Regions from separate parts of the Streptomyces sp. NPDC051677 genome, predicted to be linked through region 2. Evidence: riboswitches for the same ligand, from Rfam matches in the RefSeq annotation. Region 2 holds a riboswitch; each other region holds the start of a gene.

What was found. Region 2 has a riboswitch for S-adenosylmethionine ahead of ACIBAF_RS17085 (putative leader peptide). Riboswitches for the same ligand answer to the same signal wherever they lie in the genome.
Region 1: linked by a shared signal. The riboswitch ahead of ACIBAF_RS00965 (aminotransferase class V-fold PLP-dependent enzyme) and the one ahead of ACIBAF_RS17085 (putative leader peptide) in region 2 are both predicted to bind S-adenosylmethionine.
Region 3: linked by a shared signal. The riboswitch ahead of thrC (threonine synthase) and the one ahead of ACIBAF_RS17085 (putative leader peptide) in region 2 are both predicted to bind S-adenosylmethionine.

The regions. Positions count from the first base shown of each region.
Region 1 covers NZ_JBITCT010000001.1:205,232-214,637, reverse strand. Annotated here, with positions in the region: gene ACIBAF_RS00985 (c-type cytochrome) at 1-251, shown strand, start outside; gene ACIBAF_RS00980 (Rieske 2Fe-2S domain-containing protein) at 248-1,309, shown strand; gene ACIBAF_RS00975 (cytochrome bc complex cytochrome b subunit) at 1,306-2,943, shown strand; gene trpD (anthranilate phosphoribosyltransferase) at 3,086-4,150, shown strand; SAM riboswitch class IV at 4,225-4,341, shown strand; gene ACIBAF_RS00965 (aminotransferase class V-fold PLP-dependent enzyme) at 4,524-5,912, shown strand; gene ACIBAF_RS00960 (Lrp/AsnC family transcriptional regulator) at 6,145-6,426, opposite strand; gene ACIBAF_RS00955 (acyl-CoA dehydrogenase family protein) at 6,624-7,481, shown strand; gene ACIBAF_RS00950 (rhomboid family intramembrane serine protease) at 7,626-8,372, opposite strand; gene ACIBAF_RS00945 (hypothetical protein) at 8,688-8,927, shown strand; gene ACIBAF_RS00940 (NYN domain-containing protein) at 8,965-9,406, shown strand, end outside.
Region 2 covers NZ_JBITCT010000012.1:226,945-236,350, reverse strand. Annotated here, with positions in the region: gene ACIBAF_RS17110 (hypothetical protein) at 1-432, opposite strand, end outside; gene ACIBAF_RS17105 (2-oxoglutarate and iron-dependent oxygenase domain-containing protein) at 314-646, opposite strand; gene ACIBAF_RS17100 (LLM class flavin-dependent oxidoreductase) at 1,208-2,314, shown strand; gene ACIBAF_RS17095 (NtaA/DmoA family FMN-dependent monooxygenase) at 2,311-3,711, shown strand; gene ACIBAF_RS17090 (DUF1684 domain-containing protein) at 3,793-4,617, shown strand; SAM riboswitch class IV at 4,706-4,819, shown strand; gene ACIBAF_RS17085 (putative leader peptide) at 4,854-4,970, shown strand; gene ACIBAF_RS17080 (ABC transporter substrate-binding protein) at 5,187-6,806, shown strand; gene ACIBAF_RS17075 (ABC transporter permease) at 6,810-7,769, shown strand; gene ACIBAF_RS17070 (ABC transporter permease) at 7,766-8,689, shown strand; gene ACIBAF_RS17065 (dipeptide ABC transporter ATP-binding protein) at 8,686-9,406, shown strand, end outside.
Region 3 covers NZ_JBITCT010000083.1:14,875-24,280, reverse strand. Annotated here, with positions in the region: gene ACIBAF_RS46330 (Uma2 family endonuclease) at 1-339, shown strand, start outside; gene groL (chaperonin GroEL) at 424-2,046, opposite strand; gene ACIBAF_RS46320 (cold-shock protein) at 2,427-2,633, opposite strand; gene ACIBAF_RS46315 (MoaD/ThiS family protein) at 3,086-3,361, opposite strand; gene thrC (threonine synthase) at 3,416-4,711, opposite strand; SAM riboswitch class I at 4,730-4,915, opposite strand; gene ACIBAF_RS46305 (glucosyl-3-phosphoglycerate synthase) at 5,046-5,990, shown strand; gene ACIBAF_RS46300 (trehalose-6-phosphate synthase) at 6,074-7,486, shown strand; gene otsB (trehalose-phosphatase) at 7,521-8,375, opposite strand; gene ACIBAF_RS46290 (DUF3263 domain-containing protein) at 8,539-8,793, opposite strand; gene ACIBAF_RS46285 (ABC transporter substrate-binding protein) at 8,828-9,406, opposite strand, start outside.

The DNA.
Region 1 (9,406 bases), on a different contig from region 2:
AGGCCATGCAGACCGGCCCGCAGAACATGCCCTCCTTCCCCGACACCACCCTGTCGGAGCAGAACAAGAAGGACATCATCGCGTACCTGCACGCGGTCAACAGCGACGAGACGAACAACCCCGGTGGTCTGGAGCTGGGCGGCCTCGGGCCGGTCAGTGAGGGCCTGTTCGCCTGGATCTTCGGTCTCGGCGCCCTGATCGCGGTCGCCGTCTGGGTCGCCGCTCGGACCGCAAAGGCCAAGAAGTCATGAGTAGCCAAGACATTCCAGAAGAGAACCTGCCCGCTGAGCAGGGCCACGCGCACGGTACGGCGGTAGGCGTCGCGGACGAGAAGAACCCGTTCGCCGACCCCGGCCTGCCGCCCCACGAGCACCGCGTCCAGGACATCGACGAGCGGGCCGCCAAGCGGTCCGAGCGTGCCGTCGCCTTCCTGTTCACGCTGTCGATGCTCGCCACGGTCGGCTTCATCGCCTCGTACGTGACGATCCCGGCCGACAAGTCGATCTTCGTGTTCCCGATCGGTCACCTCAGCGCGCTGAACTTCGCGCTGGGTCTGACGCTGGGCACGGCGCTGTTCACCATCGGCGCCGGCGCGGTCCACTGGGCCCGCACCCTGATGTCGGACGTGGAGGTCGCCGACGAGCGGCACGCGATCGCGGCCGACCCCGAGGTCCGCGCGAAGGTCCACGCGGACTTCAAGCAGGGCGCCAAGGAGTCCGCGCTCGGCCGTCGCAAGCTGATCCGCAACACGCTGTTCGGAGCGGTCGCCCTGGTGCCGCTCTCCGGTGTCGTGCTGCTGCGCGACCTCGGCCCGCTGCCCGAGGACAAGCTGCGGCACACGCTGTGGGCCAAGGGCAAGCTGCTCGTCAACATGAACACGAACGAGCCGCTGCGTCCCTCGGACGTCGCCGTCGGTTCGCTCACCTTCGCCAAGCCCGAGGGCCTGGAGGAGCACGACGAGGATTTCCAGAACGAGATCGCCAAGGCGGCCCTGATGATCGTCCGGCTGCAGCCGGACAACATCAAGGACAAGCGCGAGCTCGAGTGGTCGCACGAGGGCATCGTGGCGTACTCGAAGATCTGCACCCACGTGGGTTGCCCGATCTCCCTGTACGAGCAGCAGACGCACCACGTGCTGTGCCCCTGCCACCAGTCCACCTTCGACCTCTCCGACGGTGCCCGAGTGATCTTCGGCCCCGCCGGTCACGCCCTGCCGCAGCTGCGCATCGGTGTGAACGACGAGGGCTACCTCGAGGCGCTCGGCGACTTCGAAGAGCCCGTCGGTCCTGCTTTCTGGGAGCGCGGATGAGCACCACAGAGACCACCGAGACCCGCGCACGCGGGAAGGCCCCGGCCGGCGAGCGCGTCGCCGACTGGGCCGACGGCCGGCTCGGGATCTACTCCCTGGCCAAGGCCAACATGCGCAAGATCTTCCCCGACCACTGGTCGTTCATGTTGGGCGAAGTGTGCCTGTACAGCTTCATCATCATCATCCTGACGGGTGTGTATCTGACGCTGTTCTTCCACCCGTCGATGAACGAGGTGGAGTACCACGGCAGTTACGTCCCGCTCCAGGGACAGCTGATGTCCGAGGCGTTCAGCTCGACCCTGCACATCTCCTTCGACGTGCGCGGCGGTCTGCTCATCCGGCAGATCCACCACTGGGCGGCGCTGATCTTCCTCGCCGGCATGTTCGTGCACATGATGCGCGTGTTCTTCACGGGTGCGTTCCGCAAGCCGCGTGAGATCAACTGGCTGTTCGGCTTCCTGCTGTTCGTCCTGGGCATGTTCACCGGCTTCACCGGTTACTCGCTCCCGGACGACCTGCTCTCCGGCACCGGTGTCCGCTTCACCCAGGGCGCCATCCTGTCGATGCCGATCGTCGGCACGTACATCTCGATGTTCCTGTTCGGCGGGGAGTTCCCGGGCCACGACTTCGTGGCGCGGTTCTACTCGATCCACATCCTGCTGCTGCCGGGCATCATGCTCGGCCTGGTGGTCGGCCACCTGATCCTGGTCTTCTACCACAAGCACACGCAGTTCGCGGGCCCCGGCAAGAGCAACAAGAACGTCGTCGGCATGCCGCTGCTGCCGGTGTACATGGCCAAGGCCGGAGGCTTCTTCTTCCTGGTCTTCGGCGTCATCGCGGCCATCGCGGCGATCGCGCAGATCAACCCGATCTGGGCCATGGGCCCCTACCGTCCGGACCAGGTGTCGACCGGCGCCCAGCCCGACTGGTACATGGGCTTCGCCGAGGGTCTGATCCGGTTCATGCCGGGCTGGGAGATCAACCTCTGGGGTCACACGCTCGTCCTGGGCGTCTTCATCCCGCTGGTCCTCTTCGGCGTGGTCCTCGGCGCGATGGCGGCCTACCCGTTCATCGAGTCCTGGATCACCGGCGACAAGCGCGAGCACCACATCCTGGACCGCCCGCGCAACGCGCCGACCCGTACGGCGCTGGGCGTCGCCTGGGTCACGATGTACATGATCACGCTGGTCGGCGGTGGCAACGACCTGTGGGCCACCCACTTCCACCTGTCGATCAACTCGATCACCTGGTTCGTCCGGATCTTCTTCTTCGTCGGACCGGTCATCGCGTACATCCTCACCAAGCGGATCTGCCTCGGTCTGCAGCGTCGCGACCACGACAAGGTGCTGCACGGTCGCGAGACCGGCACCATCAAGCGGCTGCCGCACGGTGAGTTCATCGAGATCCACGAGCCGCTCAGCCAGGAGCAGCTGCACACCCTCACCGCGCACGAGCAGTACGCGCCGGCCGCGATCGGCGCGACCGTCGACGAGAACGGCGTCGAGCGCAAGGTGAAGGGCTCGGAGAAGCTCCGCGCCAAGATCAGCAACGCGTACTTCGGCGAGGACCAGCAGATCCCGAAGCCGACTGTCGAGGAGTACAAGGAGATCACGAGCGGCCACGGCCACCACTGATCCCAGGCGTCGCCACGCCACCTGCAAAGGGCCCCGTCCGGTCTTCGGACGGGGCCCTTTGCCGCGCCCACGGGCTGGATAGGGTGGGGTTCACATGGGTCCGGACGACCCACGCGACGCACGACGACACACAGGAGCGGCTATGAGCGCTGTGACCCCCGCTGGAGGCGACACCGCGGCGGGCCGTTCCTGGCCCGAGGTGCTGAACGGCCTGCTGTACGGCCAGGACCAGGGCGCCGACGCCACGTTCTGGGCGCTGGACCGGATCATGCGCGGTGAGGCGACCGACGCGCAGATCGCCGGGTTCGTGGTGGCGCTGCGGGCCAAGGGCGAGACCGTCGAGGAGATCAACGGGCTCGTGCGGGCGATGTACGAGCACGCCAACCTGATCGAGGTCCCGGGCCGGACCGTCGACATCGTCGGCACGGGCGGCGACGGCGCGAAGACGGTCAACATCTCCACGATGTCGGCGATCGTCGTGGCCGGCGCGGGCGCCACGGTGGTCAAGCACGGCAACCGGGCCGCGTCCTCCGCGTCCGGCGCCTCGGACGTCCTGGAGAAGCTCGGCGTCAATCTGGAGCTGACCCCGGCGCGGGTGGCGCAGGTGGCCCAGGAGGCCGGCATCACCTTCTGCTTCGCGATCAAGTTCCATCCGGCGCTGCGTCATGTGGGCGCGGCCCGCGGCCAGTTGGGCATCCGCACGGTGTTCAACGTGCTCGGCCCGCTGACCAACCCCGCGCAGGTGCGCAGCCAGGCGGTCGGGGTGGCGGACCCGCGCATGGCGCCGGTCGTCGCGGGCGTCTTCGCCGAGCGCGGCAACTCCTCGCTGGTCTTCCGGGGCGACGACGGCCTGGACGAGCTGACCACGACGGCCACGTCCCATGTGTGGGTCGTACGCGACGGCAAGGTCTCCGAGGAGACCTTCGACCCGCGGGACGTCGGCCTCGACCTGGTCCCGGTGGAGGCGCTGCGGGGCGGGGACCCCTCGTACAACGCGGAGGTGGCCCGCCGCCTCCTGGAGGGTGAGAGGGGCCCGGTGCGGGACGCCGTGCTGCTGAACTCGGCGGCGGCGCTGGTCGCCCTCGACCCGGGCGCCGGGCCGCTGGCCGAGCAGATCCGGGCCGGCATGGACCGGGCGGCCGAGTCGATCGACTCCGGTGCCGCCAAGCGGTCCCTGGAGCGCTGGGTGGCCGCCAGCAACGCGTAGCCGTCGGTGACGCGGTCCCGCGATCCGGACACGGGTTGCGGGACCGCGATCACGTCACGTACGTTCTTGTACCAGGTCATGAGTGACAGTCATGAGGCCCCGGCCGACTGTCCGGCAACCCTCCTTCCGTGGCGGGGTGCCCCGGGTGAAGACCAGGCCGTAGGCAATGAGGTCTACGGCAAGCGCGGGCCCCTCACGCTCCTTCGAGCGAGCACAGCCCAGGGGTCCTGGGTCGTACGAGGGAGTCTTCCGTGAGCAAGCGAATGCGATAGGGCGTAGAGCCCCGCCTCCGCATCCCCCTTTCACCTTCCTCCGTGCTTGAGCCGTACCCGCTCGCACGGCGGTTCCCCCTTGCCTCTCACGGGAGTTCGCCATGTCCGTCTCCACCGCTGCCGCCGCCCAGACCCTTCGCACCGGCCTTCCGGGCGCTCTGCCCGTTCTCGGCCGGGATGTCACCGTCCCGCTCGTCACCGGCGGCGAGGTCGCCTACGCGGCGCTCGACTACGCGGCCAGCGCCCCGGCCCTCCAGCGCGTCTGGGACGACGTGGCGGCCTACGCCCCGTACTACGGCAGCGTCCACCGCGGCGCCGGCTACCTCTCCCAGCTCTCCACGGACCTCTTCGAGAACGCCCGCAGGACGGTCGCCGAGTTCCTCGACTGCCGCGCCGACGACCAGCTGATCTTCACCCGGTCCACGACGGACTCCCTCAACCTGCTGGCGCGGGCGCTCCCGGCCGACTGCCAGGTCTTCGTCTTCGAGACCGAGCACCACGCCTCGCTGCTGCCCTGGCAGGACGACCGCGTCACTTACCTCGACGCCCCGCGCACCCCGCGCCAGGCCGTCGAGACCCTGGAGCGCGCCCTCGCCGACCGGACGGTGTCCCATGAAGGGGAGCACGGCCCGGCCCTGGTGTGCGTCACCGGCGCCTCGAACGTCACCGGCGAGCTGTGGCCCGTCCGTGAGCTCGCGGCGGCGGCCCACGCCCACGGCGCCCGCATCGTCCTGGACGCCGCCCAGCTGGCCCCGCACCACCCGGTGTCGGTGCGGGACCTCGACGTCGACTGGGTCGCCTTCTCCGGCCACAAGCTGTACGCGCCCTTCGGCTCCGGCGTCCTGGCCGGCCGCGCCGACTGGCTTCTCGCGGCCGACCCGTACCTCGCGGGCGGCGGCGCCAGCCGCAAGGTCGCCCGGCGCGAGGACGGGGGAGTGGACGTGCAGTGGCACGAGAGCGCCGCCCGTCACGAGGCCGGTTCCCCGAACGTGATCGGCGCCTACTCCATCGCCTCGGCCTGCAAGGCGCTGACGGAGGCGGGCTTCGACACGCTGGTGGCCCGCGAGCAGTACCTGATCGAGAAGGTGCGGACGGGGCTGGCCGAGCTGCCGGAGGTCCGGATCCTCTCCCTCTTCGGCGACGACGCCCCGCGGGTCGGCGTGATCTCCTTCGTCGTCGAGGGCTGGAACAGCTCCCACTTCGCCGCCGCCCTCTCCGCCGAGTACGGCATCGGCGTCCGCGACGGCCTCTTCTGCGCCCACCCGCTGCTGCGCACCCTGCTCGGCAGCGACCCGCAGAGCCAGGGCGAGTGCGGCGCCCCCGAGGCGGCCCCCGGCGAGAAGTCCCTCAACGCGATCCGGGTGAGCTTCGGCGCCGGCACCCCCGACGAGCACGTGGAGCGGTTCGTCAACGCGGTGCGGGAACTGGTGGCCGACGGCGCGCGCTGGCAGTACCGCACGGAAGACGGCCGCTGCGTCCCGGCGGTCTGAGCGCTCGCTCCGCCGGAGGCGGTGCGCTGACGACCAGGCCCTGGGAGTCCAGGCCCTAGGTCGTGTCCGCAAAGTCCCGCCTGGCTCGCGACGCCCGGCACGCCCGCTCGCCGCGTTGTCGGGATCGCCCACGTACACCCGGTACGAGGGCGACCCTCCGCCTTGCGATCGCACGCACCGGACGCCGCGAGCCCTGCCCTCCGGGCAGCCGGCGCTACTTTGCGGACACGACCTAGGAGTCCAGGCCGATCGCGAACGCCGCCTCCAGGTCGTGCTGCGAGTAGGTGCGGAAGGCGACGTGCGTGTCCGTCGCCTCCACCCCGGGGATCTTGCTGATGCTGCCCGGGATGACGTCCGCCAGGTCCTCGTGCTGCTTCACCCGCACCATGGCGATCAGGTCGTAGGTCCCGGTGACGGAGAAGACCTCGCTCACGGAATCCAGCGAGGCGATCCGCTCGGCGATCTCGGGGATCCGGTCCACGCTGGTCTTGATGAGGACGATCGCGGTGATCACGGCTGGTTCTCTCCCTCGGGGGGCCGGAGCTGGGCGGGCTTCACTCTATGACGTGAGGGGTGGCTCACCAAAGGGAGAGGCGCCCCCGCCCGGCCGCCGCCGGCGGGCCGGATCCGTCAGCGGGCCGGATCCGTCAGCGGGCCAGATCCGTCAGCGATCCGCGCAGCGTCTCGCGCAGTCGCCGCATAGCCGCCCTGGTGGACTACACCACCGACGAGCAGAAGCGGCGCTGGCTGCCGGGGTTCGTCACGGGCGAGCTGATGACGGCCATCGCGATCACGGAGCCGGAGGCCGGCTCCGACGTGGCCGGCATCCGGACGGCGGCCGAACTGTCCGAGGACGGCACGCACTACGTGCTCAACGGCAGCAAGGCCTATGTGTCCGGGGGCGCCCAGGCCGATCTGGTGCTCGTCGCCTGCCGCACCGCGGCCGACGGGACCGACCGGCGCGGCGGCATGTCCCTGCTCGCCGTGGACACCCGCGCCCCGGGCGTGACGGTCGACTCGGAGCCGGCCACGCTCGGCCTGCGCTCGTCCGACATCGTCGGGATGACCTTCACGGACGTGCGCGTCCCCCTCGGCGACGTGGTGGGCGGGCCGGGCGACGCCTTCGCCTGTCTGGCCGGCATCTTCCCGCAGGAGCGGCTGGGCATCGCCGTCGGCGCGTACGCCCACGCCGCCGCGGCCGTCCGGCTCGCCACCGCCTTCGTCCGCGAGCGCACCGCCTTCGGCAAGCCCGTCGCCGCCTTCCAGAACACCAAGTTCGTGCTCGCCGACTGCAAGGTCACGGTGAACGCGCTGCAGGCGGTCGTCGACCAGGCCCTGGAGGCGTTCGACGCCGGGGAGCTGACCGCGGAGGAGGCGGCCGCGACCAAGCTGTACTGCACGGAGGCGGCGACCGGGGTGCTCGACAAGTGCCTTCAGCTGCACGGCGGTCTCGGCTTCACCATGGACCACCCGATCACCCGGCTGTACGCCGACAACAGGGCCGGCCGGATCTTCGGCGGGACCAGCGAGATCATGCGCACCATCGTCGCCAAGTCGATGGGGCTCTGACCCCGCTCGGAGGCATCCGCAGACGCGCGAGACGTAAGCGTCGGACGTGAAAGACGTAAGAGGGGAGCGGCGACGCTCCCCTCTTCGCGTGCCCCCTCTTCGCGTGCCCCCTCTTCGCATGTCCCCTCTTCGGGTGTCCGCGTCTCATCCCGCGCCGGAGTCGGGCGCCACCCGGGTGGTCCTGCGGCCGAACCGGGCCCAGGCGTAGACGAGCCCCAGGCCGAAGCCCACCAGGTGCGCCAGGTACGCCACCCCGGGCCCCTGGGCGGCCTGCCCCGCCGCCACCCACTGCAGGGCCGCCCAGAACGGCAGCACGACCCACGCCGGGAAGCGCAACGGCAGGAAGAACAGGAACGGCAGGAGACTGGTCACCCGCGCCCGGGGAAACAGATACAGAAACGCGCCGAGGACCGCGGAGATCGCCCCCGAAGCGCCGACCAGGGACTGCGACGACTCGGCGTTGGCGGCGGCGTAGCCCAGCAGGGCCAGGTAGCCGCAGCCGAGGTAGAAGAGCGTGAACTCGACGCGGCCCATCCGGTCCTCGGTCATCGCCCCGAAGACGTAGAGGAAGAGCATGTTGCCCAGCAGGTGCACCCAGCTGCCGTGGACGAAGAGCGCCGTGGCCGGAGTCAGGGCGCCGGGCGCCGAGCCCTCGAAGAGCTCGGCGGGCACGACGCCCCAGCGCCGGAAGTAGGACCGCTGCGCCGCCAGTAGCTCGTCACCGGATCCGTACGCCGGATCGAGCCCCGACGCCGGCCCGATCACGAAGATCAGACAGCACAGGGCGATCACTCCGTAGGTCACCGGCGCCGAGGGTCTGCGGAGGGCTCTGCGGACGGTCCCGCTCCAGTCACTGATCACGAACACAGAGCATGTCGTAACGGGACGCATCGGCACGGACCGCCTCGCCGCCGGGGCCCGTCGGGCGGGTCGGGTCGAAGGGGCGAGACGGCGCCTCATCGGCGCAGGTGAGCGGGGTATGGTGCGTCCGGCTGCGCGGCGGAGGACGGAGTCGGCCGGTGCGGGAGGGTGTGCCGCACCCCGCGTCTGCGACGGGATCCGCCGCACGGGCCCCGCGGACGGACGGGCGTCGAGTACCCGCCAGGCCGTAGGGTTACGAGCCATGTGAACGGGGGAGCCTCCGGCCCGACCCGGACACAGGCAGCACGACGGAAGCACCACACTAGAAGGAAGCGGAAAGTCACGATGACGGTTCCCCTGCCGACCGCCACGACGCGGTGGCGCTGCACGCTCTGCGGCAACCTCACGCGGTTCGACGTGACGCGCTCGTCGAAGGTCGTCGAGTACGTGCACCTCGACCTCGCGGGCGAGCCGAAGGTCGAGGAGCGCGAGGTGGTCGATGAGACCATCGAGTCGGTGCGGTGCCGCTGGTGCAACGCCGTGGACCAGGTGGAACTCGTGGATCGGCCGGGCGCCGGCTCCTGACGGGAGGCGGGCCCGCACAGGTATTGGGGTGTGACGGATGGTGGAGAGCGCAGGCGGGGGGCCGGGCGACGGCGCCGCCGAGATGCTCGACCGTCCGCTGCCGGACGGCGTGCGGCGCAGAGTCGTCACGATCGTCTCCGACGGCTTCGGCGGGCTGACCGTCGGCGAGCTGCCCGCCCAGTTGCGGCAGTACGCCCGGTTCGCCCCGAACCGGCGGGCCAAGTTCGCGGGCAACGCGATGGCCGCCGCACTGGAGACCGATCCGCTGTTCCGGCAACGCATCGCCGAGAAGTACAGAGAGGCCCAGCCGGAACTGTCCGGCGCGCTCGACTCCGGCTCGCCGACCCCGGCCGCGGACCCGCTCGACGTGGCGGCCGCGGCCTATGTGCTGCGGCCCACCGGCTGGGTGAAGCTGGTCACCGCGGCCGGCGAGGAGGCCCTGCGGGCCGACGCCGAACGCGCCGACGAGGAGAGCCGGG
Region 2 (9,406 bases):
GTGGTCGACACCAGCAGCACCCGTCGTGCGGCGCGGTCTTCTCCCGGAGGCATCTATGTCTGCCGGGACGGCCGCGGCAGGCCCAGGTGGTCGCCCGTGCAGTGGGTACGGAACAGGCCGCGGCGGCGCAGCCCGGGGATCACACGCTCGGCGAAGTCGCACGCCGTCACAGTCAGGCCGACGAGGACTGCGGTGGCGGCGAGCGGGACGGCGGTGCTGCGGCGTATGGCGGATGTACCTCAACTCCGGTAGTCCGGACGGCCATTGATTGGGGCCGATCAGACGCAGGCAGTCGGGATCGTCCGGGCCGGTCTCAAGCGCCGTCTGCTCGGGGCCGATGTCGATCTTCTCCCGCCAGTCGGCGCTTCCCGCAGTGCATTCGGTGCGGTGCGCGTATAGCCCCCGGAACTGAGGCGCGTTGAGGTTCTCGATCTCCAGCCGCTGCTCCTCCGGCAGCGCGAAGAAGCGGCGTGCCGACGCTCAACGCCTCCTTCCGCAGTGCCGCGGGGACGCCGTGCCCGGTGACATAGATGAAGCCCACCTCGTGTGCGGCGCAGCGGAGTTCGGCGAGGAAGGCGTCACGGACCGCGTCCGGGGCGTGGAAGCCGGCGATGTCGATGACAGGCAGGACAGTGGACTGGGTCATGGGGGCCTTCACGGCAGGGCGGACGCACGCGCCTCACAACTCCGGGCTGAGAGCGGCTGGTTGAGAGCGAGAGAAGGCTGCCGGCAGAAAGAGAAGAGCGAGGTCTCGAGCCGTCGAACGGCGATCAGCAACAGACCTGGTCGAACTGGTCGGCGCGGCGGCTCACCCAGAACGGGTCGAGCAGCACCGTGTGTGCCGTGCCGATGGTCTCCATGGCCCGGATCAAAGCACAACGGGAATGACGCGTCCACCATGCGTCCCAGCGGATGAGATGCCCGTCCGCCATGTTCGACCTTGACACTCACAGGGGCAGGCGACGTACGTTGAACGGGAAAGTCACTGACAGGTGGAGGCTTTGATGCACGTACTGGGCGCGGCATCGCGCGGTGCCTGCACCGGTGCGCGGCTCATCACCCGGCGGCATGTCGACTACTGCCGTACCTCCTCCGCCGTCTGTCCTTCCGTACACGTCTGATCATTGCCGGCCGTCCCGTCGGCCGTTCCGTCGTGGCCCTACGTCTTGCGGCCGCGAGTTCGCGTGTATCTCGGAAGGAATGCCCCTTGTCCGGCCCCGCCCTGCACCTCGCCGTCGAGATCGACGGCGACGGCGCCCACCCCGCGGCCTGGCGCCGCGCCAGCCACTCCCCCGACCAGTTGCTCACCCCGCGTCGCGTGGCCCAGGTCGCCGCCGTCGCCGAGAACGCCGGGTTCACCCTGATCACCGTGGATGACGACGTGCTGCCGCCCGGCGCCTCACCGGATCCGGTGGGCCGTATCGGCGCGATGGAGCGAGCGGCCTTCGTCGCGGCGTCCACAAGCACCATCGGGATCGCCCCCGTCGTCCCGGTCACCTACGCCGAACCCTTCCACGTCTCCAGCCAGTTGGCGTCCCTGGACCACATCTCCGCCGGTCGCGCCGGGTGGGTGGTGGCGGAGGAGGAGCGTCCCGAGGCGGCCCGTGCCTGGGGGCGGCCGCCGGTCGCCGACGCCGCAGCGCGGGCCCGGGAGTCCCGGGACGGCGTGGAGGTGGCCCGCGCCCTGTGGGACTCATGGGAGGACGACGCGGTCATCCGGTCCGTGGCCACCAGCCGCTACCTCGACCGCGAGCGGCTGCACTACACCGACTTCACGGGCGAGACGTACGCCGTCAAGGGTCCGGCGATCGTGCCGCGCCCGCCCCAGGGACAGCTCGTCGTCCTGGGTCGGCCGGACCGGGTTCCCGCCGCACAGCTCGACGTCGCTCTCGTCGAGGGGCGCGACCTCGCGTCGGTCGCCGCAGCCGCTGCCGGAGTCGGCACGCCCCGCGTCTTCGCCGAGGTCGAGGTGGCGCTGGACACCCCGGAAGCCACGGCCGCCAACCGCGTCGCCGACCTGGAACGGCACACGGCGTGGAGCGACCGGGGGTGGCTGCGGCACCTCGGCTCGGCGGAGCAACTCGCCGCGCTGCTGGCCGAGTTGAGCCGTCACGTCGACGGCGTACGGTTGCACCCGCTGGTGCTGGACGAGGACCTGCCCGTCCTCTCCCGCCTCGTGCTGCCGGCCCTGTCCGAGCGGCGTCTCGTCACCCGCCCCCTGCCCGGCACGTCCCTGCGCTCGACCCTGGGTCTGGAGCGCCCCGCCAATCGCTTCGCCATCGCTGCCGTGGCCGCCCAGGAGGATGCCCGATGACCCGCACCGATCCCCTCGACGTCCCCCGGCCCGACGCCCAGCTCCACTTCGGGGTGTTCTTCCAGGGCGTCAACCACTGGACCATCTGGTCCGCCCCCGACAGCGGCTCCCAGATCGACCCCGCCTCCTTCCGCCGGGTCGCCCAGACCTCCGAGCGCGGTCTGTTCGACGCGTTCTTCCTCGGCGAGGGGCTGCGGCTGCGCGAGGTCGACGGCAGGATCCACGACCTCGACGTGGCCGGACGGCCGGACGCCATCACGCAGCTCGCGGCGCTGGCCGCGGTCACCCGCCGCATCGGCCTCGTCTCCACCTCCAACTCCACCTTCAACGAACCCGCCGATCTGGCCCGCCGCCTCTCCGGCCTGGATCTGCTCTCCGAGGGCCGCGCCGGCTGGAACGTGGTGACCACGGACAACGCCTGGACCGGCGCGAACTTCCGGCGCGGCGGCTACCTCGACCACGCCGACCGATACCGGCGTGCCGAGGAGTTCCTCACCGTGGCCCGCGCCCTGTGGGACGGCTGGGAGGACGGCGCAGTCGCCGACTCCGTCGCCGCGCCCACCTGGTCGGCACCCGGTGCCGTACACCAAGTGCGCCACAAGGGACCGCAGTTCGACGTCGACCTCGCTCCAGCCCTGCCGCCCAGCGCCCAGGGGCACCCCGTGATCTTCCAGGCCGGTGACTCCGGTGAGGGACGCGACTTCGCCGCCCGCAACGCCGACGTCATCTTCTCCGCGCACGGCAACGACTTCGACGACGCCCTTGCCTTCGCCCAGGACATCCGGCGCCGGCTGCGGGCGGTCGGGCGGCCCGACGACGACCTGCGGATCCTGCCGGGCACCGAGATCATCATCGGCGCCACCGAGGAGGAGGCCCAGGAGAAGAAGCGCTGGATCCGGCTCCAGCAGGTCACGCCCGCCACGGCGCTGGGGATCGCCGGACAGCTGTGGGGCATCGACCTGTCCGACCGCGACGCCGACGGGCCCCTGCCCAAGGAGAACCCGGTCGTCACGGAGAACGACGGCTCCTTCGGTGCCCGACGCACCGCCGACCCGCGCGGCATCGTGGCCGAATGGCGGGCGAAGGCGGAGGCGCACCGCTGGTCGCTGCGCGAGACCGTCATCGCGCTCGGCCCGCAGCGCGGGCACGTCGGCACCCCGTCCGGCCTGGCCGACAAGTTCGCCCATTTCGTGCGGCACGGCGCGATCGACGGCTTCAACGTCACGCCGTACCTCATCCCCGACGGCCTCGACGACATCGTCGACCTGCTCGTCCCGGAACTGCAGGAACGCGGCATCTACCGCACCGAATACACCGGCATCACCCTGCGCGAGAACCTCGGCCTGCGCGCACCCCTCACCCACCGGTCCGCACCGGACCGACGACAGGCGGGCTGAGCCCCCGAGCCGGCGCTTGTACACATGACTGACAAGAAGCATCCCCTGACCGAAGGCACCCCGGCACAAAGGAGATTCCCCATGACAACCGAGGCCACCACCACGGACCTCCACGCCTTCGCCGAGACCTGGCTGGAGTGGTACCGCGCCCAGGAGGCCCGGCTCGCCGCCCCGCACGGGTTCCTGGCGATCACCGGCCTGCACTGGCTCGACGACCGACCCCAGCGCTTCCCGGACGCGCCCGGCGCGTGGCGCACCGGCCCCGAAGGCATCGTCGTAGACCTCGACGAGGGCGAGGAGTTGGTCGTCGACGGGACGCCGGTGCGCGGCGAGCACCGCTTCGGCGTGCTGCCCGAGCGCGGCGGCGTCGACGCCGTCTGGGGAGACGCCGTCATCGAGGTCGCCAAGCGCGGCGGCCAGGACATCGTGCGCCCCCGGCACCCGGGCGCGCCGCTGCGCACGGCCTTCACCGGAACGCCCTCCTACGCCCCCGACCCGCGCTGGGCCGTGAGGGGCCGCTACATCCCCTTCGACACGCCACGACCGACCACCGTGGGCGCCGCGGTCGAGGGCCTTGAGCATGTCTACGACGCTCCGGGCAGGGTCGAGTTCGAGCTCGACGGGCACCCGCTGTCGCTGACCGCATTTCCCGGCCATGGTGCGGGTCGGCTGATGGTGCTGTTCACCGACGCGACCTCCGGGGTCACCACCTACGCCGCCAACCGGGCCCTGGCCGTCGATCCGCCCGCCGCCGACGGCACGGTCGTCCTGGACTTCAACCGCGCCGGCAACCTGCCGTGCGCCTACACTGACCTGGCCACCTGCCCGCTGCCCCCGGCCGAGAACCGGCTGCCGGTGGCGATCGAGGCCGGCCAGAAGATTCCCCGCGAGCGCGGCGGCTCCTGAGCTGGACGCACTCTCGCCCCGACTCCCCTTACACGGCGTCGTTTTGCGCCATTGACGTACGACAAGACCACTCCGTACGATCACGAACGGCATTGAGTGTCAGCGTCAAGCCCTGGCTCGCTGACCGGCAACCCTCCCGCGCGGTGGGGTGCTCCAGGTGAAAGCCCGGCGGGATCACCGACGATCTCCGCAAGCGCGTAGCCCCGTGACCGGGGCCGGATATGTGGAGGACCGATATGCGGCACGGTGGTGACCTCAGCGCCCGCTTCGCCGGCGCCACCGTGTTCTCCCGGCTCTCGCGTCGGCGCCACATCGACCTCCAGCGCTCGACCAGCTGTCTCTGTCAGGCCTGACGGGCCTTCCCTCCGCTGGTCGCCGTACGGCGCCTGTCGTCGCCGCACCCGCCTGCGCCTGATCTCCGTCTCTCTTTGATCCCCCCTTTTTCCTCTGATCCCGTCTTCACAACGCTCCCCCGGCACCGGCGTCGCGCCGGCCGGGGGCCGCACGCCCACGCACGGCCGTGCCCTGCACCGCACCCGTGCCTGGTGAACGAGTAGGAGAAGCCCTCCGTGACTACACTTCCCGATGTCAGAACCTCCCGGTGGGCGGCGCTGACCGCCCTTGTGACCACCAGTGTTCTGCTGACCGCCTGCGGCTCCGGCGGTGGTGATTTCGGCAGCGGCGCCGGTCAGCCCAAGTCCGGCGGCACCCTGACCTTCGCGGTGGGTTCGGACGCCGGCTGCGTGGATCCGCAGCAGGTCGGCAGCAACGAGAGCATCTACTCGGTGCGCCAGACCGCGGACTCCCTGACCGACCAGGACCCCGAGACCGGCAAGATCGTGCCGTGGCTGGCCAAGAGCTGGGACGTCAACTCCGACGCGACGGAGTTCACGTTCCATCTGCGCTCGGGTGTCACCTTCAGCGACGGCTCCAAGCTGACCGCGCAGGTGGTCAAGGACAACTTCGACGCGGTGCCGAAGCTCGGCGCCCTCGGGACTCTCGCTCAGGGGTACCTCAGCGGGGTCAAGAGCACCGCCGTGGTGGACCCACTCACCGTCAAAGTGACCTTCAAGCAGCCCAACGCGCAGTTCCTTCAGGCGACTTCGACCCACTTACTGGGCATCGAGTCGTCGGCAAGCATGCAGAAGACCCCGCAACAGAAGTGCAGCGAGGGCGTGATCGGGTCCGGGCCGTTCGTGCTGAAGCAGTACGTGCAGAACCAGTCGATCACCCTGACCAAGCGCACCGGCTATGACTGGGGATCCTCGCTGTGGTCCAAGAAGGGTGAGGCCTATCTGGACAAGCTGGTGTTCAAGGTCGTGCCGGAGGCGGGGGTGCGGGCCGGCAGTCTCCAGTCCGGGCAGGTGGACGCGATCAGCAGCGTCGGCAAGGCCAACGAGGCGGCGCTCAAGGGTGGCCAGGTCACCCTCCTGCGCCGAGCCAACCCGGGCGTGGTGTTCGGGCTGGGGATCAACAACTCGCGGCCCCTCCTGAAGGACGTGAAGGTGCGCCAGGCGATCCTCGCCGCCGTCGACCGCAAGCAGATCGCCGACACCGTGTTCCCGACCGGCACCCAGCCGGCGACCAGCATCCTGGCGCACACCACACCCGACTACACCGACCTCTCCTCCGGCCTCGCCTTCGACGCGGCCAAGGCGAAGGCCCTGCTGGACGCGGCCGGCTGGAAGGCGGGCAGCGACGGAATCCGCGCCAGGGACGGCAAGAAGCTGAGCCTGACCATCAGCTGGTTCCCCAACGCCGCCACCAACCAGCCGGCACTGGAGCTCGTCCAGCAGCAGCTGAAAACCGTCGGGATCGACGTGGCGCTCAAGCAGGGCCAGGTCAGCCAGTTCGCCACCACGCTCCAGGGCGGTGACTTCGACCTGGTGTGGGGCAACGTGACCCGCTCGGACCCGGACATCCTGCGCAGCTCCTTCTCCACGCAGCTGGCCAACTTCTACCGTCTGCCCGCCAGTTCCCTCGACACCGCGCTGTCCGGGCAGGCCGCGACCACGGACCCGGCGAAGCGCAGGCAGCTGGTGGACGAGGCGCAGAAGCTGATCGTGCAGAACGCCTACAACGTGCCGGTGGTGGAGCTCCAGACCCAGCTGGCCGTGACGAAGAAGGTGCACGACCTCGCCTTCGACTCGGGCAGCCGCATCCAGTTGCACGACACCTGGATCGGCTAGTGCATGCGCCGCTATGTGATCAAGCGACTGGCGCAGGCGGTCGGGGTGCTGTGGGCGGCGTACACGGTGTCGTTCCTGGTACTGAACTGGCTGCCCGGGGACCCGGTCACCGCGATGGCCGGCGCCGGGATGGACTCGGGTCAGGTCGATCCTGCCCGGCTCGCCGCGCTGCGGCACGAGTACGGCTTCGACAAACCCGTGCTCGTGCAGTACGCCGACTACCTGGGCCGGGCGGTGGGTGGGGACTTCGGCGACGCGGTCTCCACGGGCCGACCGGTGACCTCCACACTGGCCGACGCACTGCCGCAGACCCTCCAACTGACCGGTGCCGCACTGCTGTTGGCGGTCGTGCTCGGCGGCGGTCTGGCGGTGCTGGCGACCTACACCGCGCAGCGCTGGCTGCGTCAGCTGCTGCTGTCGCTGCCGCCCCTGGGGGTGTCCGTCCCGACGTTCTGGGTGGGGCTGCTGCTCGTCGAGGCGTTCTCTTTCCGGCTGCACTGGTTCCCCGCGTTCGGCAACGACGGCCTGAAGGGGCTGGTGCTGCCGGCCCTGACGCTGGCGGTGCCGACCGGTGCGCAGATCGCGCAGGTGCTGGCCAAGAGCCTGCTCACCGCACTGGACCAGGCGTATGTGGAGACCGCCCGGGCCAAGGGCGCCGGCCGGTGGCGGGTCCATCTGCGGCACGCGCTGCGCAACGCGTCCCTGCCGGCGCTGACGGTCGTCGGCCTGCTGGTGGGGCAGCTGATCGCCGGTTCGGTCGTCGTCGAGACGGTGTTCTCCCGCGACGGCCTCGGCCGCGTCACCGCGGCGGCGGTCACGGCCCAGGACATCCCGCTGGTCCAGGGGGTGGTGGTGTTCGGGGCACTGATCTTCGTGACGACGAACCTGGTCATCGACCTGGTCTATCCACTCCTCGACCCCCGGATCGTGATGGCCTCGGACAGAAAGGCGGCCCTCGCATGAGCCAGAGCCTTGTCGACGACCCCGCCGAAGCGGCACTGGGACCGGCCCGCCCGGTCGCGGCGGGGCCGGAGCCTGATCCTGGGCGCCGCGTGGACGTACGGCGGCTGCTGCGGTTCGTGGTGCGCCGCCCGGGGCTGCTGCTGTCGGTGGTCGTCCTCGTGCTGGTGGTGCTGGCCTCGTTCTGGCCCGACCTGTTCACCTCGCAGGACCCGCTGAAGGGCGTGCCGGCGCAGAACTTCCGCGGCCCGAGCGGCAGTCACTGGTTCGGCACCGACGAGTTGGGCCGCGATATGTTCTCCCGGGTCGTCCACGGCGCCCAGCTGTCCCTGAAGGCAACGCTGATCGCCGTGCTGGTCGCGTTCGTGGTCGGCGGGCTGCTGGGGGTGGTCGCCGGGTTCGTGGGCCGCTGGGTGGACGACGTGCTGATGCGCTTCGTCGACGTGCTGCTGTCCATCCCTGCGCTGTTCATGTCTTTGGCCCTGGTCACCGCGTTGGGCTACGGCACGGTGAAGGTGGCGGTCGCGGTCGGCATCGCCAGTGTGGCCGCGTTCGCCCGGGTGGCGCGCTCGGAGGTGCTGCGGGTACGGCAGGCCGTCTTCGTCGAGGCCTCACGCGCCAGCGGAGCGCGCTGGTACTCGGTGCTGGGCCGGCATGTGCTGCCCAATGCGGCGGGCCCGGTGATCGTGCTGGCCACGCTGGACTTCGGCTCCTCGATCCTGGCCGTGTCGGCGCTGAGCTTCCTCGGCTACGGGGCGCCCCCGCCGGCCCCGGAGTGGGGCACGTTGATCTCCGACGGCCGCAACTACCTCGCCAACGCCTGGTGGCTGACCGCACTGCCCGGGCTGGCGATCGCCGCGACCGTGCTGGCCACCAACCGCATCGCCCGGGCGCTGGACGGCGAATGGTCCCGGCAGCGATGACCGACGAACGTGAGAACGGTGAGGACGTGGGCACAGCCCCGCTGGAGAGCACACCAGTGCTGGAGATACGCGGCCTGTCGGTGTCGTACCGCACCCGGGGCGGCACGGTCGAGGCCGTCCGGGGCGTGGACCTCGACGTGTGGCCGGGACAGGTGACGGCGGTGGTCGGCGAGTCCGGCTCCGGCAAGAGCACGACCGCGCACGCGATCACTCGGCTCCTGTCGGCGAATGGCAGCATCGACGCGGGCACCGTCCGCTTCGGCCGGCACGACCTGGCAACCCTGTCGGAGGCGGAACTGCGCACCGTACGCGGGGCGCGGATCGGACTGATCCCCCAGGATCCGACGGTCTCCCTCAACCCGGTCAAGCGCATCGGCGACCAGGTCGCCGAAGTGCTGCTCATCCACGGTCTGGCGACCCGTCGCTCGGCCCCCGCAGAGGCGATCGCCGTCCTGGACCGGGCCGGGCTGCCCGACGCGGCCGTCCGGGCCCGGCAGTACCCGCACGAACTGTCCGGCGGCATGCGGCAGCGCGCCCTGATCGCCATCGCCATCGCCGCCCAGCCGGAGCTGATCATCGCCGACGAGCCCACCAGCGCGCTCGACGTGACCGTGCAGCGGGTCATCCTCGACCATCTCCAGCGCCTCACCGAGGAGTGGGGCACCGCCATCCTGCTCGTCACCCACGATCTCGGGGTCGCCGCCGACCGGGCCCAGC
Region 3 (9,406 bases), on a different contig from region 2:
CGTGCCCGCACCGACGCCGTACTCGCCCCCGTCGATCACTTCGTCGGGCACGGCGAGTGGTCCGACACCGACGGCATGCTGATGGCCTTGGAGATCACTTCCCACGACTGGGACACCAACCGACGCGACCGCATCGACAAGCCCGTCGGCCATGCGGAAGCCGACATTCCCGTCTACCTCCTTGTTGATCGGGACAACTGCACGGTCGTCGTGTACAGCGACCCCAAGGACGGCCGCTACCAGCAGATCGACTCCTCCCCCTGGGGCGCCACCGTCGAGCTTCCACCGCCCGTGAGTGTCACCCTCGACACCGAGCCCCTCAAGAAGTACGCCCGCTGAAACGCCCGAGGGCGGTACCCCCCAGCCGTAGCTGGGAGTACCGCCCTCGGTTCGAAGGACAGTCGATCAACCGGAACCGGTCGATCAGAAGTCCATGTCACCGCCCGGCATGCCGCCGCCGGCGGGCGCGGCGGCCTTCTCCGGCTTGTCGGCGATGACGGCCTCGGTGGTGAGGAACAGCGCGGCGATGGAGGCGGCGTTCTGCAGGGCAGAGCGGGTCACCTTCGCCGGGTCGATGATGCCCTCGGCGATCATGTCGACGTACTCGCCGGTCGCGGCGTTCAGGCCGTGACCGACCTGGAGGTTGCGGACCTTCTCCACGACGACGCCACCCTCGAGACCACCGTTGACGGCGATCTGCTTGAGCGGGGCCTCCAGCGCGAGCTTCACGGCGTTGGCGCCGGTCGCCTCGTCACCCTCGAGGTCGAGCTTCTCGAAGACGCTGGACGCCTGGATGAGCGCCACGCCGCCACCGGCGACGATGCCCTCCTCGACGGCGGCCTTCGCGTTGCGGACGGCGTCCTCGATGCGGTGCTTGCGCTCCTTGAGCTCCACCTCGGTGGCGGCGCCGGCCTTGATGACCGCGACACCGCCGGCGAGCTTCGCCAGGCGCTCCTGCAGCTTCTCGCGGTCGTAGTCCGAGTCGCTGTTCTCGATCTCGGCGCGGATCTGGTTGACCCGGCCCGCGACCTGGTCCGACGAGCCGGAGCCGTCGACGATGGTCGTCTCGTCCTTCGTGATGACGACCTTGCGAGCCTTGCCCAGGAGGTCCAGGGAGGTGTTCTCGAGCTTGAGACCGACCTCCTCGGAGATGACCTCGCCACCGGTGAGGATGGCGATGTCGTTCAGCATCGCCTTGCGGCGGTCGCCGAAGCCCGGGGCCTTGACCGCGACGGACTTGAAGGTGCCGCGGATCTTGTTGACGACCAGGGTCGACAGGGCCTCGCCCTCGACGTCCTCGGCGATGATCAGCAGCGGCTTGCCCGACTGCATGACCTTCTCCAGGAGCGGGAGCAGGTCCTTGACGTTCGCGATCTTGGAGTTCGCGATCAGGATGTACGGGTCGTCGAGGACGGCCTCCATACGCTCCATGTCGGTGGCGAAGTACGCCGAGATGTAGCCCTTGTCGAAGCGCATGCCCTCGGTGAGCTCCAGCTCCAGACCGAAGGTCTGGGACTCCTCGACGGTGATGACGCCTTCCTTGCCGACCTTGTCCATCGCCTCGGCGATGAGCTCGCCGATCTGGGTGTCGGCGGCGGAGATGGAGGCCGTGGAAGCGATCTGCTCCTTGGTCTCGACATCCTTCGCCTGCTCCAGCAGGGCGCCGGAGACGGCCTCGACGGCCTTCTCGATGCCGCGCTTGAGGGCCATCGGGTTGGCGCCGGCGGCTACGTTGCGCAGGCCTTCCTTGACCAGGGCCTGGGCGAGAACGGTCGCCGTGGTCGTACCGTCACCGGCGACGTCGTCCGTCTTCTTGGCGACTTCCTTGACCAGCTCGGCGCCGATCTTCTCGTACGGGTCCTCGAGCTCGATCTCCTTGGCGATGGAGACACCATCGTTGGTGATCGTGGGGGCGCCCCACTTCTTCTCGAGGACGACGTTGCGGCCCTTGGGGCCGAGCGTCACCTTCACGGCGTCCGCGAGCTGGTTCATGCCGCGCTCGAGGCCGCGCCGTGCCTCCTCGTCGAACGCGATGATCTTGGCCATGTGAAGTGGTCCTCCCGGACTGGGGTGGATTGCTCCGGACCGCGCTGGCGCCCGCGACGGACGGCTCGCCGGCCTCGTGGTTCCTTGCCCCACCTGGCCTGCGGGCCTCACCGACCCGGTCCTCGTTGTCACTCTCACCTTCAGAGTGCTAACGCCAATGATTAGCACTCGGCATGCGAGAGTGCAAGGTGCGCCCGCGAAGCGGGCTCGTTGAGGGGTGGTGGTCGGGTGACGGGTGGGCGCAAGCTCCTTGGGGGGATCCGCAGGTGAACAACGGTCCCGGACGCGACCGCCGGACACGACCGAAGGGCTCGTACCCCCAGGAGGTACGAGCCCTTCGATGACGTACAGAAGAACGACGCTGTCAGTCGGCGCGTGCTTCAGCCGGTCGCGAGACGGACCATGTCCGCCTGCGGCCCCTTCTGGCCCTGCGAGATCTCGAAATCGACCCGCTGACCCTCTTCCAGGGTGCGGTAGCCGTCCATCTGAATCGCGCTGTAGTGGACGAAAACATCCGCACCACCGTCGACCGCGATGAAGCCGTACCCCTTCTCCGCGTTGAACCACTTGACGGTGCCCTGAGCCATGCCTAACTCCCCTATTACTGGCCCTTGCACAGATCCACACTTCGCGGATCCGGGTCAGACCTCACCCCCCAGTTGGTTGGGGGCGTGCGCCGGAACGCGTCGACCGCGGCTGAATGTATCTGTCCAACTGCCGTCTGCAACAGGTCACTCGGACGAGAATTCTGGACGCACGGGATCCGGAATGTGGCGAGAATTCGCCAGAATTCAGGGCAAGTCGGGCCCTGCAAAAGCCACAAAAGCCACGAATGAGACGCGCACTTTGGCTGCTTCTCATCGGGCACTGGGCAGAAATGAAAGGCTCCGGTTCCATTGATCGGGACCCGGTTCCCCAACTGTACCGCGCTCAACCACACTGAATTGCCCCCTCCGCTTCTATCGCGGAGAGGGCAATTCGGTGAACGCTCGGTAATCGCTGTTACCGACGGTTACTACCGGCGGGTACTGACCGGCGGTCAGCCACCGGCGACGGCCGGGATGATCGAGACGCCGGCGCCGTCGGGGGTCGCCGTCTCCAGCCCCTGCTCGAAGCGGACGTCGTCGTCGTTCACGTACACGTTGACGAAGCGCCGCAGCTTGCCCTGGTCGTCCAGAACCCGGGCGGCGATCCCGTTGTGGTTCTTCTCCAGGTCCGCGATGACCTCGCCGAGGGTCCCTCCTTCGGCGGTCACCTCGGCCTGCCCGCCCGTGTAGGTACGCAGGATGGTGGGGATGCGGACGTTGACGCTCACGATGTGACCTCCGGTCGGGTAATCGGCTTGAGGGGCGCGCAGACGACGATGGCGCTACACGAGACCAGCTTCGCGGAACGACTCCAGGTTGGGCCGGATGGTCGCGGTGAGCCCCGTCCCCGCCACCGCGTCCAGCGTCTTCAGACCATCACCCGTGTTCAGCACGACCGTGGTCAGCGTCGGATCCAGCAGCCCGTTCTCGATCAGCTTCCGCGTCACCCCGACGGTCACCCCGCCGGCGGTCTCCGCGAAGATCCCCTCGGTCCGCGCGAGCAGCCGGATCGCGTCGACGATCTGCTCGTCGTCGACGTCCTCCACCGCCCCGCCCGTCCGCCGGGCGATGTCGAGGACGTACGGGCCGTCCGCCGGGTTGCCGATCGCCAGCGACTTGGCGATGGTGTTCGGCTTCTGCGGCCGGACGACGTCGTGCCCCGCCTTGTACGCGACGGACACCGGGCTGCACCCCTCCGCCTGCGCACCGAAGATCTTGTACGGCTTGTCCTCGACGAGCCCGAGCTTGATCAGCTCCTGCAGACCCTTGTCGATCTTCGTGAGCTGCGAGCCGGAGGCGATCGGCACGACCAGCTGGTCCGGCAGCCGCCAGCCGAGCTGCTCGCAGATCTCGTACGCCAGCGTCTTCGAACCCTCGGCGTAGTACGGCCGCAGGTTGACGTTGACGAAGCCCCAGCCCTCGCCCGCCGGGTCGCCGATGAGCTCGGAGCAGAAGCGGTTGACGTCGTCGTAGTTGCCCTCGATGCCGACGAGCTCGCCGCCGTAGACCGCGGCCATGACGACCTTGCCCTGCTCCAGGTCGTGCGGGATGAACACGCAGGAGCGGAAGCCGGCGCGGGCGGCGGCCGCGCCGACGGCGCCGGCCAGGTTGCCCGTGGAGGAGCAGGACAGGGTCGTGAAGTCGAAGGCACGGGCGGCCTCGATGGCCTGCGCGACGACGCGGTCCTTGAAGGAGTGCGTCGGGTTGCCGGAGTCGTCCTTGACGAAGAGCTTGCCGGCGTCGACGCCCAGTTCGCGGGCGAGGTTGTCGGCCTTGACGAGCTTGGTCCAGCCCGGGTTGATGTTCGGCTTGTCCGCCACGTCGGCCGGGACGGGCAGCAGCGGCGCATAGCGCCAGATGTTCGCGGGGCCCGCTTCGATGCGCTTGCGGAGCTCCTCCGTGTCGTAGGAGGAGAAGTCGTACGCGATCTCGAGCGGGCCGAAACACTCTTCGCAGGCGAAGAGCGGGCCGAGGGGCACCCGGTGACCGCACTCGCGGCAGCTCAACGCGGTGGCCGGACCGAGGTCGACAGCGGAGGCAGTGGAGTCCGTGGTGCTTGCAACAGTCTGCGCAGCCATGTGAGGCGAGGCCCTTTCTCCTCATCTTCCTCACGACGCATCTCGTCGTGAGACGGATTTGGCACCTTCCCAAGCCGGGAGCCTCGCGCGACGATCAGCAGTGATCCATCAACGATGATCAATCAGCAGTGATCGGTTACGAGACCGGCTGGAGGGTTGCCGGGGCTTCATCGGGCCGTATCCCTCTGCCCCTCTGGATGAGCGGTATTCGGTTGTGGACGCCCAGGACCCCCGACATGCGATGGTCACCAGCGTTGTTCAAGACTGTAACCGAAGGCCAGGACAGTTGAGATAGTCGTCCGAACCGCGAGACAACCGTGAGGAGCCGCAGACTGTGCTGGAAGAAGTCGAGCGCTGGCTGGCCACTCGCTCCTGGTCCGTGGCCGATCGCCCGCTGCACCGGATCCTGGCCGCGAAGCGGGCCACGAACCAGTCGGTGTCGGTGGTCCTGCCCGCGCTGAACGAGGAGGAGACGGTCGGCGACATCGTCGCCGTCATCCGCCACGATCTCATGCACCAGGTTCCGCTCGTCGACGAGATCGTCGTCGTCGACTCGGGGTCGACCGACCGTACGGCGGAGGTCGCGGCGGCGGCGGGCGCGCGGGTCGTGCACCGCGACGCGATCCTGCCCCGCATCCCCGCCGTGCCCGGCAAGGGCGAGGTGCTGTGGCGCTCGCTGCTGGTCACCACCGGGGACATCGTCTGTTTCATCGACGCGGACCTCAGGGAGTTCTCCTCGGACTTCGTCTCGGGGATCGTCGGCCCGCTGCTCACCGACCCGGACGTGGACCTGGTCAAGGGCATGTACGACCGTCCGCTCGCCGGCGCGGCGGGCCAGGGCGGCCGGGTGACCGAGCTGATGGCCCGCCCGCTGCTGAACATGCACTGGCCGCAGCTGGCCGGGTTCGTGCAGCCGCTCGGCGGCGAGTACGCGGCCCGCCGCAGCCTGCTGGAGCAGCTGCCCTTCCCCGTCGGGTACGGCGTGGAGCTGGGCATGCTGGTCGACGCCCTGCACCTGGTCGGGCTCGACGCCCTCGCGCAGGTGGACGTCGGTGTGCGAAAGCACCGCCACCAGGACGGGCAGGCCCTGGGCCGGATGGCGGCGGCGATCTACCGCACCGCGCAGCTGCGGCTGGCCCGCGGGCACATGATCCGCCCGGCCCTCACCCAGTTCGAGCGGAGCGGGGACGGCTTCGAGCCGCGCACGTACTCCGTGGACACCGAGGAACGGCCGCCGATGGCGGAGATCGTCGAGTACGCGACCCGCAAGGTCGCGTAACCCTCCGGACGGGCCGTATACGTCCCTCGCACGGTGCGCGACCGTACGTTTGAGCGTTTGTCGACCGGGCTAGGTTGTGGCGTATGGCTTCCACGCACGACATGGCTGCTCGGGGTGCTGAGGTGCTGGTCGCGTCCAACCGCGGTCCGGTCTCCTACGAGGTACGCGAGGACGGCTCGCTGCACGCGAAACGCGGGGGCGGCGGGCTGGTCTCCGGCCTGTCGGCCATCGGCCCCGACGCGGGCGCCCTCTGGGTGTGCGCGGCGCTGTCCGACGGCGACCGGGAGGCGGTCTCGCGCGGGGTCGGCGAGGAGGGCGTGCGGATGCTGCCCATCCCGGCCGACGTGCACGCCGACGCGTACAACGGCATCGCCAACTCGGTGCTCTGGTTCATCCACCACCTCCTCTACCAGACCCCGCTGGAGCCGGTCTTCGACGCGGAGTTCCGCCGCCAGTGGGCGTCGTACGAGGCCTACAACCGGGCGTTCGCCCAGGCGCTGGCCGAGGAGGCGGCGGACGGGGCGGCCGTCCTCGTCCAGGACTACCACCTGTGCCTGGTCCCCGGGATGCTGCGCGAGCTGCGCCCCGACCTGCGCATCGGTCACTTCTCGCACACCCCGTGGGCGCCGGTCGACTACTTCGGCCTGCTGCCCGGGGACATCCGCGAGCAGTTGTTGCAGGGCATGCTCGGCGCGGACCGCCTGGGCTTCCTCACCCGGCGCTGGGCGAACGCCTTCACCGCGTGCTGCACGGAGTTCGCCGGGGAACTGGGGAAGACGCAGATCGGCGTGCACGGTCTCGGCGCGGACGCCGACTTCCTGCGGGAGCGCTCGCACCGGGCGGACGTGGACGAACGCATGGCGGCCCTGCGCGAGGAGATCGGCGAGGGACGCAGGACGATCGTGCGGGTCGACCGCACCGAGCTGTCCAAGAACATCGTGCGCGGGCTCCTCGCCTACCGGCAGCTGCTCGACGACCACCCCGAGTGGCGCGAGCGGGTCGTCCACGTGGCCTTCGCCTACCCCTCCCGCCAGGACCTCGCCGTCTACCGCGACTACATGGCGGAGGTGCGGCGTCTGACGGAGGAGATCAACTCCGGCTACGGCACCGCCGGCTGGACGCCGGTCCTGCTGAACCTCGAGGACGACTTCGCCCGCTCCCTCGCCGCCTACCGCCTGGCCGACGTGGCGCTGGTGAACCCCATCCGGGACGGCATGAACCTGGTCGCCAAGGAGGTCCCGGTCGTCTCCGACCAGGGCTGCGCGCTGGTCCTGTCCCGGGAGGCGGGCGCGTACTGGGAGCTGGGCGAGGACGCGATCGTCGTCAACCCGTACGACGTCCTGGAAACCGCCCAGGCCCTGCACGAGGGCCTGACCATGAAGCCGGAGGAGCGCGCCGAGCGCACGAAACGCCTGTCGGCAGCAGCGACGGCGCTCCCCCCGGCCAAGTGGTTCCTCGACCAGCTGACCGCCCTGCGAGAGCTCCAGCCGACCTGAGCCGGCCGGCCTCTCCCCCGTGTCCGGGTGGACGTCAGGTGAGCCGAGCCGCCAGGTTCCGCAGTAGGTCCACGACGCCGGCCGGGCCGTCGACGACGAGGTCTGCGCGGTCCGTCAGTTCGGTCACCTCCGGGTTGCCGCTGCAGACCAGTAGGCCGGGGGCGCCTTCGGAGCGGAGTTTCTCGACGGCGGCGAAGGCGGGGAGGTCGCCGAGGTCGTCGCCGGCGTAGAGGACCGACTGCGCGCCGATCTCGCGGACGTGCTCCAGCAGGGCCACGCCCTTGTCCATGCCGGGCGGGCGCAGTTCCAGGACCATGCGGCCGGGCTCGACGATCAGGCCGTGCCGGGTGGCGAGGTCGGTGAGGGGGGTGCGCAGGGCGTCGAAGGCGGCCTGGGGGTCGTCGGCGCGGCGGGTGTGGACGGCGACGGCCCGGCCGCCCTTCTCCTCGATCCAGACGCCCGGCCGGTTCCCGGCCGCTTCCAGGACCTGCGGGAGTTCGGCGCGGACGGCGGCCACTCCGGGGTGCGGGGCGGGGGCGGTCAGGGCGCCGGTGCGGGCGTCCCAGCGCTCGGCGCCGTAGTGGCCGAGGACGGAGAGGTGCTCCAGACCTTCGACGCCGGCGAAGCCGCCGTGGTGCACGGCGACCTCGGCGGGCCGGCCCGTGATCACGGCGACGGCGGCGACCTTCGGCGCGAGGGCCGCGAGCGCGGGGACGGCGTCGGGGTGCGCTCGGGCGTCCTCGGGGTTCTCGACGATCGGGGCGAGGGTGCCGTCGAAGTCGAGGGCGACGAGGGTGCGGGAGGGACGGGCGAGGATCGCGGCGAGCGCCTCGCGACCGGCGGGGGTGGTGGGTGCGGGTTCCGTGGAGTGCGTCTCGTGGGTGCCCATACGGCGACGATAGCCGTGGGCGGCCGCGCCGAGCAGGTCGGGTGGAGCGCGTTGTGGACGTTGCGGTTCGGCTGCGCACCCAAGGGGCGAGGGGAACCGCGCGACCGGCCACGGCGGTGCCGCAGACGATCGACGGCAGGGCGTGGCACCTCCGGCGGAGCGATCAGCGCTCCCCGCGCCTTGTCTCCCTCACCCTTCTCAGCCTGTTCACCGTCACCGGGTCGTGGGCCAGGGCCCGCGGGTCGTCGAGGAGGGCGTTGAGGAGCTGGTAGTAGCGGACCGGGGACAGGTCGAGTTCCTCGCGTATCGCCCGTTCCTTCGCGCCGGGGCCGGGGAACCCGCGCCGCTCCAGGGCCAGGATGCTCCGTTCCCTGGCCCCCAGTTCTTCCTCTCGGCGTTGTTCCTCTCGCTGCTCCATTCCGGCACGGTAGCGCCCGCCACCGACACCGGGCTCATTCGCCGGTGGCCGCGTCCAGCGTCGTCGCCGTCGTCTGGAGTTCGCCCAGGACCTCGGCCGGGCTGCCGTTCGCGGTCACGGCCTGGCCGATCCGCTTCTTGATCTCCGCGCTGACCTTCGCCCAGGAGGTCCGTCCGACGGGGTAGCTCTCCGACAGCGGGAGCTCCTCCAGGAACGGCTGGAGGTCGGCGTCCTCCTTGGCCGTCCCCATCACCTGGGACGCGGAGTTGGTGACCGGCAGCAGGTCGTACTCGTGGGAGAAGGCGAGGACGTTCTTCTCGCTGTAGACGAAGTCGAGGAAGTCGCCGATCTGCTCGGCGTGCCCGTTCTGCTTGAAGGCGGTCATCCAGTCGGCGACGCCCATGGAGGACTTGCTCGGGCCGGCGACCCCGGGCATCGGCACCATGCCGAACTTGACGCCCTTGCTCTCGGCCGTCTTCATCAGCGACGGGTGCCCGTTGAGCATGCCCACGTCGCCGGCGGCGAACGCGGCGAACGCGGCGGCCCGGTTCAGCTTGCCCGGCGCGACCGGCCCGGTCAGGCCCTTGCCGACGAGCTTGTTCTTCAGCCAGTT